DNA from 2 places in the Microcystis flos-aquae FACHB-1344 genome. Region 1 is predicted to be linked to the other one. Evidence: riboswitches for the same ligand, from Rfam matches in the RefSeq annotation. Region 1 holds a riboswitch; the other holds the start of a gene.
The links. A riboswitch is a leader RNA that binds a small molecule or an ion and turns the genes downstream of it on or off. The one in region 1 is predicted to bind cyclic di-AMP.
Positions count from the first base shown of each region.

Region 1 (6,191 bases):
CTTTTGGACTTAGCTCAAGTTTTCCATTTCCCTTTCCACTCCATACATCTGTTCCCACTGTTCCTTCACTGTCAAAAGCCAACTCTGGATCGCCTACTAAGACTCCACGATAAGTTACATTAATAGGAAGAAGTGCATAAGTTCCTGTAAGAGTACCTGTCCAGCCTCGATCATCTGTTATAGATGAATAGCTAAACACACTATTAGAATAGAAAGGCAATTGACTTCCTAACAGCAAAATGTCATTTTTGATTATTATTGACTGTAATAGCAGATTGACTTCAGTTTTTACTATCTGTTCTTCAGTAATACCTTCGCCTAAAGCACTAGATGGAAAAAAAGCGAGAGCAAACACAGTAGAGGATACAGCTGTTGTAAATACTGTAATACCTACTGCAAATATATTTTTCTTTTTCATGATAAACATCAGGATAATGCGAATAGCAAAACAATACACATTTCCCCCCCCGAACTGTATTCTAAGCTACATTTTTTAAATATTTACATTCCTCTCCGTCAGGCTTCTTTAGCAACGTTAAGAGCGATCGCCTTCTATCTTTTAGTAGTCAATAATGCCGTTGACAAGAGCTAAGTTAAGATTGAAGGGCATTCAGTTGTTAACTCATGTAATTCTTGAGTAGGGCGAAAATATGACGACACTACTTGTACAAGCGACCTCGGCTCCTTTGATGATTGATCTTCCTTGGATTATGCCGATGACGGAGGAGCAATTTTATGAATTTTGTTTAGCCAATCGAGATTTACGCATTGAACGCAGTGCTAGTGGAGAAGTGATCGTTATGCCTCCTGCTTTTTCAGATACGGGTAATCGCAATTTTAATATAGCTCTGCAACTGGGGAACTGGTCAGAACTAGATGGAACGGGGCTTGGGTTTGATTCTAGTGCGGGTTTTACGCTGCCCAATGGCGCAATTCGTTCACCCGATGCTGCTTGGATTAAATTAGAACGCTGGAATGCTTTAACAGAAAAACAAAAAGCCTCTTTTGCCCCCATCTGTCCCGATTTTGTCATTGAATTACGTTCTGCTAGTGATACGGTATCCAGTTTGCAGAAAAAGATGGAGGAATATATTGCCAATGGTACTTTATTGGGTTGGTTAATAGATCGCCAAAATCGCCAAGTCTATATTTATCGTCCCCATCGAGAACCGGAGATTTTAAATGCTCCTGAAACCATTAGTGGTGATCCAGAATTGCCGGGGTTTGTATTAGTAATGGCTAAGATTTGGTAAATGCGATCGCTGCGGACTCCTGTTATGAATTATGAATTATGAATTGGGGAAGTGGGGAGTGGGTTTTTAAAGTTGGATTGGGAGTTAATCATACTGTTAAAAAAGGATTTAGTATCAGAGGCGACCGGGATTTTCCCACAACTCGATCGAATATGTTATCATTCTGGGCAAATAGAGTAAGTCAGCCTAATTCAACCGTGGTCTGTTGAAGCGGAGGAACCGAATTTGGGGCGAATTTCAGTCAATGAAAAGGACATCTCTCAGTCCTAGCCCGTCAGCTAACTTCGTCGGCATTGGGGGAAGACTGAAGAGAAACAGAATAGGAGATATTCCTGCAAATATTCTGGCTCTTTCAGGATTCTTGGTTGGTACTGCTCATTATCTGTACCTCGATCCTTATACAAGGGTAAATAACATGAATATTGCGGCTATTTTAGTCGCTGGGCGTGCCACAGGCAGGCAAGCGAAAGCTTGGCTGTTTAAGGATGTGGTACTGTATCCGGCGATGGGTTTTATCGGTCTGATTACCCTCTGGTGGGTAATTGCGACTTTCCGAAGTGAATTGATGCCCAATCCTTGGCAGGCCTTGACTAGCAATCTCGATTATATTCTCCATCCCTTCTATCGTCGCGGTCCGGGCAATCTCGGCATCGGTTGGCTATTGCTGGCCAGTTTGCGACGCGTCTTAATCGGTTTTCTGTTGGGAGCATTAGTGGCTATTCCAGTCGGGTTTCTCATCGGGCTATCCCGGCCGGCTATGCTCATCCTCAATCCGATCATTCAAATTCTACGCCCCGTTTCTCCCCTAGCTTGGCTACCCATCTCTCTGGCCATGTTTGGAGTCGCGGAACCCTCGGCCATTTTTGTGATTTTCATCACCTCCCTCTGGTCAACCATGATTAATACAGCCCTAGGAGTCGGTAGTGTACCCAAAGACTATATCGATGTGGCCAGAGTCCTAGAAATGCCCAAATATCGCCAGATTTTTAAAATTATCCTCCCCGCTAGTTTGCCTTACATTTTTACGGGATTGCGCTTAAGTTTAGGAATTGCTTGGCTAGTCATCGTAGCCGTGGAAATGTTAACCGGAGGTGTGGGAATCGGGTTTTTTCTTTGGGATGAGTGGAATCGCTTAAACCTTAGTTCCGTCTTTCTGGCGGTGATTGTCATCGGCGTTACCGGTTTAATCCTCGATTACCTAATTAGCCGTTTACAAGTCCTTGTCACCCATCGTCCCGCTAAACCGGGCAGTTAATACCATGATTCCCCCCATATCTAGACGTACCTTCCTTCAGGGATTGGGGACGACTTTGGTTACTGGTAGTCTGACTGCCTGTACTATCAATGCCAGTCGCAACCCGACGGGATTAACCGAGGCAGCCCTAGCCGTAACCCCGATTATCGATCCGAAAACCCTAGAAAAACCTCACCTCACCGTGGGATATGTCCCCGTCAATGATTGCGCCCCCTTCGCCGTCGCCTGGGAAAAAGGCTTTTTTCGCAAGTATGGACTGAATGTCACCCTCAGTCGGGAAGCAAGTTGGGCGAATTCCCGTGATGGGATTATCTTCGGACGCTTGGACGCTTCTCCCGTGGTCTCCGGGGCGATTACCAATGCGAGGACGGGGGCAGAAGGGGCGCGGGTTGCCCCTCTGTGTGGGGCGATGACTATTCATCGTCACGGTAACGCTATGACCATGAACCGGCCGATGTGGGATTTTGGCCTTCGACCTTGGCGAGAGTATAATGGCGATCTTGAGCAAGCGGGCCGGCAACTGCAAGCCTATTTCCAGAGTATCCCCCCGGAAGAGCGCATCTGGGCAGCGGTCTTGAGTTCCTCCATCTATGAATACTTCCTGCGTTACCTGACGGCATCGATGGGCATTAATCCGATCGAAGAATTTCGTCTTTTGATTATTCCGCCGCCGCAGATGGTCAACAATATGCGTATTGGTACAATGCAAGCTTATATGGTGGCCGAACCCTGGAACACTAGGGCGATTACCGGTAACGAAGGGGTCGGTTTTACCTTTGCCCAGGGACGGGAAATCTGGCAAGGACACCCCGATCGCATTCTAGCGGTGATGGAGTCTTTTATCGAAGAAAACCCGAAAACCTATCGCTCTTTAGTCAAAGCGATGATTGAAGCTTGTCAGTATTGCGATCGACCTGAAAATCGAGAGGAAGTAGCGACGATCATTTCCGGGCGCTCGTTTACAGGGGCAAAACCACAATTTACCCGCCCCGGCATCGTTGGGGATTACAACTATGGGGGTTTCGATGATCGAAAACGTCTGGTTGAGGATCTAGCGACGACAATTTTTTTCGCCATGCCAAAAGATATTGCCAAAGCCGATCACGATCATTCTACCTTTCTCTGGCAATCCGAAAGTCTTTGGTTAATCACCCAGGCCGCTCGCTGGGGACAGATTGCTGCAATACCCAAAAATGCGGAAGAAGTAGCTAAAAAAGCTTGGAAAACCGATTTATACCGTCAAATCGCCGACGATATGGGTATTATTTGTCCCAGCGAAGATTATTACGTCGTACCGCCGGGGGCTTTTATCGATCAAAAAGCTTTTGATCCTAGCGATCTCGTCGGTTATCTCAACAGTTTTGAAATTCGCGCCAATTCACCTCAATTCTTTTATTTGCAGGGATAATTAATTATTATGACCCAATTCTCCTCTGTTCCTAACCCGCTCTCAAGTTCCTTTTCCGGGGAAGAATTTTTAGAGATTAAAAATATCGTTAAAGCTTATCCTAAGGCTGATGGCAGCAATTTTGTTGTCCTTGATGGGGTCAATCTGACTATTAGTTCCCAGGAATACATTTCGGTGATCGGTCATTCCGGTTGCGGCAAATCGACGCTTTTAAAAATTATCGCCGGTTTAGAACAAGCCTCCTCGGGACAGGTCACTTTAGAAGGAAAATTAATTCGTAAACCGGGGGCTGACCGCATGATGGTTTTTCAGCATTATTCTCTTTTGCCCTGGTTGACAGTGCGAGAAAATATTCGCTTGGCGGTGGATGAAGTTCTTAAAAGTGCTAGTAAAGTTGAAAAAAATAGCCTTGTTAATGAACATTTAGCTATGGTGCATTTAACGGCCGCTGCTGATAAATATCCCGAAGAAATCTCCGGCGGAATGAAGCAGCGGGTGGGCATCGCTCGCGCTTTGGTAACTCGACCGAAAATGCTATTGATGGATGAACCTTTTGGGGCTTTAGATGCTTTAACTAAGCGAAAATTACAACAGGAAGTGCTGAAAATTTGGGAGAGTCACCGGCAAGCGGTGATTATGATTACCCATGATGTAGATGAGGCAATTTTCATGTCCGATCGCATTGTTTTAATGACCAATGGGCCCCATGCTAATATCGGTGAGATTTTAACGGTTCCTTTTACCCATCCCCGGGATCGTCACGCCATGCGAGAAACTCAAGAATATTATGATTTAAGAAATCATGCTCTCGATTTTCTAGAGCGTTATTTTACGGCAGATGAATAGGCGGTGAAAAAGTCAGATAATATCTGTAGGGGCGAAGCATTCGGATAGGAAATCTCCGGTTTCAGCGATAGGTTATTGCCCGAATGCTTCGCCCTTTTTCTATTAAGATTGGGTCAGGGTAGCCAATTCTAAGGCTAAAGGATCAACCCGGCGTAAATTTGCCCCTAATGCTCTTAATTTACCCTCTAAATTATCGTAACCTCGATCGAGGTGATGGAGTCCCTGCACAATAGTAGTCCCCCGGGCTGCCAATCCTGCCACCACCAAAGCTGCCGAAGCGCGTAGATCCGTGGCCATCACCGGCGCTCCAGAGAGGAAAGGCACACCGCGCACTAAAGCCACATTTCCTTTGACCTTGATATCTGCTCCCAGACGCTTTAATTCGGCCACATGACGCAGACGATTTTCAAAAACCGTCTCATTAACCACGCTACTGCCCTCGGTTAAAGTTAATAGAGCCATAAATTGGGCCTGCATATCTGTGGGAAAACCGGGATAGGGCAGGGTTTCGATATCGGTGGCTTTTAAGTCTTTAGGGATAATCCGGAGACGATTAGGACCATCTTCCACCACTTCCGGACCGATTTCGTGCAGTTTGGCAATTACCGAAGCTAAATGGCTGGGAATCACGGGATAAAGACTAATTTCCGAGCGGGTAATCGCCCCGGCTATCAGTAAAGTCCCAGCTTCAATGCGATCGGGAATGATACTGTAATCGGTACTGTGCAGACGGGAAACTCCCTCGATGACAATTGTATTGGTCCCGGCACCGCGAATTTTTGCCCCCATGGAAACACAAAAATTGGCTAAATCAATCACCTCCGGCTCCTGGGCCGCATTACCGAGAATGGTTTCCCCGAACGCTAAAGTCGCCGCCATCATTAGGGTTTCCGTCGCTCCCACACTGGGATAATCCAGATAAATATTCGCGCCTTTCAGACGACCATTACCCTTAACGCGGGCGTGTACCATGCCGCCGTCAATTAATACATCTGCACCCATTGACTGTAGGCCTCTAACGTGCAGATCCACTGGTCTGGCCCCAATGGCGCAGCCGCCGGGGAGGGGAACTTTTGCTTCTCCTAAACGGGCTAAAATCGGTCCGATGGCGAAAAAACTGGCTCGCAACTGGGAGACGAGATCGTAGGGTGCTTGAGCTTGTTTGAGGTCTCTGCCATCAATCTCTAGTCTATCTCCGGTGCGACGGACTTGCACGCCCAAAGCCGAGAGAATTTGACTCATCCGCTCGATATCGGCCAGGGCAGGTACATTACTAATCTGGCACTCGTCGGAGCAGAGTAAAGCTCCCGCCATAATCACTAGAGCGGCATTTTTGGCACCACTGATCTTGACTTCACCCTTGAGAGAGTGACGACCTTGAATTTCTAAATAGGGATGCTCGGTATCGATGGTCATAGGATGATTCATT
Region 1 is NZ_JACJSW010000197.1:39,016-45,206, reverse strand. It holds gene H6G48_RS26525 (PEP-CTERM sorting domain-containing protein) at 1-418, opposite strand, end outside; gene H6G48_RS20105 (Uma2 family endonuclease) at 651-1,253, shown strand; cyclic di-AMP (ydaO/yuaA leader) riboswitch at 1,427-1,561, shown strand; gene ntrB (nitrate ABC transporter permease) at 1,669-2,508, shown strand; gene H6G48_RS20095 (CmpA/NrtA family ABC transporter substrate-binding protein) at 2,513-3,916, shown strand; gene H6G48_RS20090 (ABC transporter ATP-binding protein) at 3,926-4,762, shown strand; gene murA (UDP-N-acetylglucosamine 1-carboxyvinyltransferase) at 4,865-6,178, opposite strand.

Region 2 (6,191 bases), on a different contig from region 1:
AAATCTTCAGATACTAGACGCAGAGAACCTAAAAGACTATTAAGACTGCTTCTCGCTTCGTAGGATAAATAAGCTTTTCTTTTTTGCTCATCTTCCCTATTCTTAGAGTCGGCCTCTTTGCTATCACTAAATTGCAGAGCGTGTAAACGGGCATAATGACCACCTTGAGCTAATAATTCCTCATGATTGCCGATTTCTGCCACTTTTCCCTTGTCCAGCACCACAATTTGATAGGCTTTTCGAACAGTGGAAAGACGGTGAGCGATCACAAGAGTAGTCCGCTCGCGACAGAGTTCATCGATCGCTTCCTGTACTAAACGCTCAGAAATTGTATCCAAAGCACTGGTGGCTTCATCGAGAATGAGAAGATCTGGATCTCGCAGTAAGGCACGAGCGATCGCTAATCTTTGTTTTTGTCCCCCCGAAAGTCTCACTCCACGATCGCCAATTTCCGTATCCAGTCCTTCCGGCAGTTTGGAGATAAACTCGTAGGCATTCGCCCTTTTTGTCGCTGCTAAAATTTCTGCATCACTAACATCGCTTAATCCGTAGGCAATATTAAAACGGAGAGAATTATTAAAGAGAAAAGTATCTTGACTGACTATTCCCATGGCTTTTCTCACAGTTTTGATCTCATAATCCCTTAAATCTTGACCGTCAAAAAGAATCCTCCCGGCTGTAGGATCATAAAAGCGTGGTAATAAATCAGCAATTGTCGATTTTCCAGCCCCCGAAGCACCAACAAGAGCGATCATTTTTCCTTTTGGAATCCAAAGATCGATGCCCTTGAGAACTAATTCTTGATGACCGGGATAGGAAAATTGGACGTTATCAAAATGAATACCTGTCTCTAATCTTTGATAGGGAATAGAGCCATTGCTCATAAATGGTTTATTCTCTCGAATGAGAAAATCCGCTACCACCTCTACTGCGGAAACATCACCCAATAGACTACTCCTAGCACTGTTAATTTGACCAACTATCGGCAGGGCCCGGAAAAGTACATAGAGATAGGTCAATAAAATTGTCGCTAAAGCTTGAAGTTGTTCATTAAAAAGATAACGACCAGCAATGATAATTAAAGCAATAATAATTACCCCACCGATCTCATTGAGCGGAGCGATTACAGCATTATTAGTCTGGGCATCTAAACCCGCTTTCTCCCGGGCTTCGATATCTTCCACAATAGATTCTAATTCGTATCTTTCATTGCCTACCGCTTTAATTAGGCGAATTCCCGTTAACAGTTCCAACAGTTTATTAGTTTGCTGTTTAGCCTTTACGGTGATAATCTCTCCAAACTTTTTCGATCTCTTGACAAAGTATTGATTAAGCAGACCTAAAAAGCCACCCAAAAGACTAGAAAGAATAGTTAATTGCCAAGAAATTGATAATAAAATAGCCAAGTACATGAAAGCTGTGCCGATAATCTTAATCAGGTTTATGTAATTTCTAATTGATCCCACGGCTCGATTAATCTCCGACATGAAACGATTAAAAATATCTCCTATTTTACTTTTTACATAATAATCTATATCCACTTCTAGCAACAGAATAACTGAATCAATTCGCATATCTTTGGCCATAATTAAAGACAAGTAAGTTCCTAACAAATTACTAACAAAATTGGTACTATGCTTGAGAATTAAAATCCCTAATATCGCCGCAAACATCCAGAAAAAACGAGTATCGACCGAGAAAACCTCGAAAACTGAGAGCAGCTTTTTGATAATTTGGGGGGCATTTTTTAAGAGATCATTTTCGGGATTAATAAAAGAAATTAGTAAGGGGATAACTAAAACAGTTCCTACCCCATTAAATACGGTACTGACAAAGCCGATAACAATGCTGGAAACCACTAATAACCAGTGTTTCAGCGTATATTTAAGGAGAATTTGATTAGGATTCATCGCTATAAGTAATAAAGTAAATAGTCAACGGTCAATTATCCTACTCGCTACAATCTAATATTTCCCTTCCAGAGAAGTAATTATGCCAGAGAGAGTTGTCGCCATGGCGGTGGTACTATAGGAGGCGATACAGCGCTCTCTCGCTTTTAGTCCTCGTGCATTAGCCGAGTCGAGATGATTAAAAACTTCTCTAATTATGACAGCTAGTTGCTCTGGCGATCGAGGTTCGACTAAATAGCCAATATCAGCTAAAATTTCGGGAATATCTGCCACTTTAGTGGAAATAATCGGTTTAGCCATCGCCATACCATCGGTGAGTTTAATCGGAAATTGGGCGTTAGCCGTGGCTTCATCCCTCTGGGGAACGATAATAGCATGAGCAGCGGCCACAACTTCCGGCATTCGCTCGAGCGGTTGAGCAGGTAAATGAATTAACCAAGGTTGACCTTTTTCTAGCAAACTATCCAGATAACCATCCCCGATTTGGCGACCACCGACCACCACCAATTTAAAATCAGGATCGCCAATTTGATCTAAAGCGATTAAGACATCTTCTAAACCTTTGTGGGGTCTAGCAGTACCCGGGAACATTAAGACTTTATAGGCAGATAAACCGTATTTTTGACGACAAGCGACAGGATCGTAGAGATTGGGATCGAAAAGTTGCGTATCCTTGCCATTCGGTAAATAAATCCCCCCATAGCGCTTTTGCAAAAATTGATTATTAACCGTCACCGCATCAGCGCGGTTAATTAAATTTTCCATCCAACGCAGATAGAGAGGGTGATTCGGGTCCCTAAGCGCACCATTTTTTTTGAGGATATCCCTAGCTAATTGTCGGGGATGAGGACGATAGGACCATTGATCGCCACCAAACCAACTCATTTCCCAATCGTCAATATCGAGAATTAGGGGACGTGGGGAAAAAAAACGTTTCAGTAAACCGATGCCAAAACTGGTGGGACGGGGTTTAACCGCGTAGATAATCTCTCCGGAGAGGCGATCGAGTAAAGTTTTGATCTGGCCAAAAAACTGGGGATAATTATTGCCTTTGACCGATACCACCGGTAAATTCCCCGGTGGGGTTGGATAGATTTCCCGGCCAAAAATCGGGCCATAGACCGTCACCTGACAGTTTAGCTGTTGCAAGACTTGAGCAATCAAATAGACTCTTGTGCCACCACCACCGGATAAATCTGGTGCTAAAACAGAGATTTTTTTGTTCACGATCGCCGATCAATCCAGATTATCTAGCACGATAGGAGAATGTTAATCAATGTTAACGTTTTTGTCAATCTTAGGCGAACTTAACATTAATGCCACCGGAGATAGACTAGACAAAGAAAATTAACATATACATTGCCGAGACGACTAACTGAGTAAACATCACTGGTAAACCGTAGCGCAGAAAGGTATGAAAAGTAATTTTGCCCCCGTGTTGTTCAGCGATGCCGGCGGCGACAATATTAGAAGAAGCCCCCACTAAAGTACCATTACCCCCTAGGGTGGCCCCATACATCATCGCGTAGAAAAGCGGTAAAACTTCCGGGGGAAAAGAACCGGCATAATCGGGAGAAAGAACCTCTGTCCCGACTAAATTAACATTAACCAGGTACTGTTTCAGTAGTGGAACCATGGCCACCACTAGGGGAATATTCGGAACTACACTGGAAATAAAACCGACAAAAAACAGCAAGACTAGAGAACCTAAAAAGATATTTTTGCCTAAAATTATCGACAGAAATCCCGATACACTATTAACTACGCCAGTTTTTTCTAAGCCGCCAATTAGGACAAAAATTGACATAAAAAATAATAGGGTACTCCAGTCCACATCCCGGAGAATATTATGAACCGTATCTATCTTCGATTGCTGGGCTAAAAGTAGGGCTAAAGTGGCACCCATCAAAGCAACGGCCGCGGGAGAAATGGGTACGGGAAAAGATTCACCGACGACGAATAAAAATAAGACTAAAAAGACGATAATTCCCCCCAGAGCTAAGACGCGAGGATGATTAATTTTCGGATGGGGTAATTCTTCTAAATGCTCGAATTTTGTCCGCCAGATTTTCGGGAATAACCAAGGTAACATAACCAGAATGGTAATCACTGCCAAGGCACCACCTAAACTCAAGCGCTGTAGGTATTCCATGAAGGTGATATTAATAGAATCACCGACGATATAAGTAGCGGGATCACCAACAATCGTTAATAATCCGGAACTGTTGGCTACGAAAACCATCAGGATTAAGAGCGGCACAAAATCCACACCGATATCCTGTGCCAATGGGGGAATTAGAGGTGCTAATAACATCACCGTGGTAGCGTTGGGTAATACCGCACAGATCGGGGTAGTAATGGCGACAATTCCTATTAGTAATAATTTGCCCTGTCCCTTGGCTAAAAGCACCATTTGTGCTGCTAAATAATCAAAAATTTTCGTTGGTTCAAAGGCTCTCACTAACACCATCACCCCAAAAAATAGGGCGAGAGTGGCATAACTGCGACTGATATAACCCACCGCCTCCTGGAGAGTCATGATATGGGTAAAAACTAAGATTAAAGCCCCCAGTAAAGCCGCTACGGTAATATGAAGCCACTCGAACATAATCACCACAATGACTGCAATAAAAGTCATTGCAGCAATCCACATTGGTAAAGATTCCAGCATTTTTGATCCTGTTTTTACTTTCGGTTTCTCGATACGACTAAAAGTTTGCCCGAACTATATAGCAAACTCACAAAAAATATGGTTATCGACGGAAAATCTTAAAATTGTTGTGATCGGTGAACCTGCATGAGAATCCCCATATACAATGTCTCCTGTAAGTTATGACTATCAAGTAGTATCAGCGACATAACTGAACCGATCAAGACATTGCTAGGAATGTAGTGATGTTTCAGTCTTCCCCCCCACGCCGACGAAGTTAGCTGACGGGCTAGGATAGAGAGATATCCTTTTCTAGGCTAAAAAATCTAGAAATACGCCCCCAAATGTGGTTCCTCCGCTCCGAATTTGTCTAGCTAATATCTAGCATAGAAACTTGGATTAGGCTGACTTACTCTGTTTAGTGATCCACCATAGCATACTAACCCAAAAAAAACGATATAGCTCTATACTAGACCTATCCTGTCGGTTATCCCCCGGGTTGCTAGGATAGAACAGTGATAAGCTAATAGCTAACGACTGACCGCCATAGCGGCCACATCAGAAATTTCTATGAATAGAAGACCTCGTTATACTCCTCCCCGATCGCGCGATCGTGATTATGATCGATCCTATGGCGATGACTCTCGCGCTTCGTCCCCCGGAGGCCTATTGGCAAAATTAAACTATGCCATGATCGCCCTGATTGGCGGTATTTTTGTACTAGGAGTGGGTCTCGGTCTGGTATTCAGTTCTACCGCTAATTTTAGCCCCGAAAACGTCGCTTCCCGAGAAGTAATCGATCGCAGCGCCCCCAATGCGGAATTATGCGTGCAATTTGGGGCTAGTGCCATTGTCACCGATTTGCGGGTTTATGTCACTCTTAACCCCTTTAATGTTTTTGTTACCCAACCAGTCATGCAACCCGGTTGCGTTTTGCGACGCAATAACTGGTCAATTTTAGAACAACAAAAATTAGTCGATGGACAGCAGGTGCAAAGTTGTAAAAACCGGATGAATACCTTTGGTTATACCGGCCCCTTGGAAGGCAAACCGAAAATCGATTGTATCTTCCAAAATGAAGCTGGGGGTAATCTTTTTGTTAATCCCGCCGGTGCTGTTGGCCCCAGACCAGATACAGATAAATTCTAAACCCGGAAAGGTAATTAGTCACTGACTTTTGAAAACCCACAACCGTTGCCTATCAATGCTTTCAGGGATTTATTGCCCTTGTAATTTTTCTGGCTGACGACGAAATAATAAGGGTTTCGGCTTTGAGGAAGATTTTAAGGAGATATAAGTATTTCCTATGTTGATTGAGAAACCCTTACCCGGTAATACTTCTATGTTTAGTCATTCTCAATAAGGCTGTCCTTATTGCGGTGACTAATTACCGGGAAAGATCGTTCTCCTGACGGCTGAATACTGGCCACTGACTCCTAATTAACTACGACAATTTTTGATTTTTACGAGAGGTCTAATGACTTAGCCATTGGCCCGTAGTCACCACAAAAATTCCGCCGGCTTTTTTTAAAAAAGGCTGAATTTTATCGATCAGACGACCAAGTTGTTCGTCACTATTACAAACCGTCATAATGTAGTTACCACTGTAATCACAATCCAAGTCATCACAG
Region 2 is NZ_JACJSW010000117.1:40,683-46,873, forward strand. It holds gene H6G48_RS09625 (ABC transporter ATP-binding protein) at 1-1,910, opposite strand, end outside; gene H6G48_RS27165 (glycosyltransferase) at 1,965-3,137, opposite strand; gene H6G48_RS09635 (ArsB/NhaD family transporter) at 3,244-4,581, opposite strand; cyclic di-AMP (ydaO/yuaA leader) riboswitch at 4,812-4,942, opposite strand; gene H6G48_RS09640 (DUF3172 domain-containing protein) at 5,131-5,709, shown strand; gene H6G48_RS09645 (P-II family nitrogen regulator) at 6,035-6,191, opposite strand, start outside.
Region 2: it holds a riboswitch for cyclic di-AMP, as region 1 does, so the genes downstream of both, H6G48_RS09635 (ArsB/NhaD family transporter) here and ntrB (nitrate ABC transporter permease) in region 1, are expected to answer to the same signal.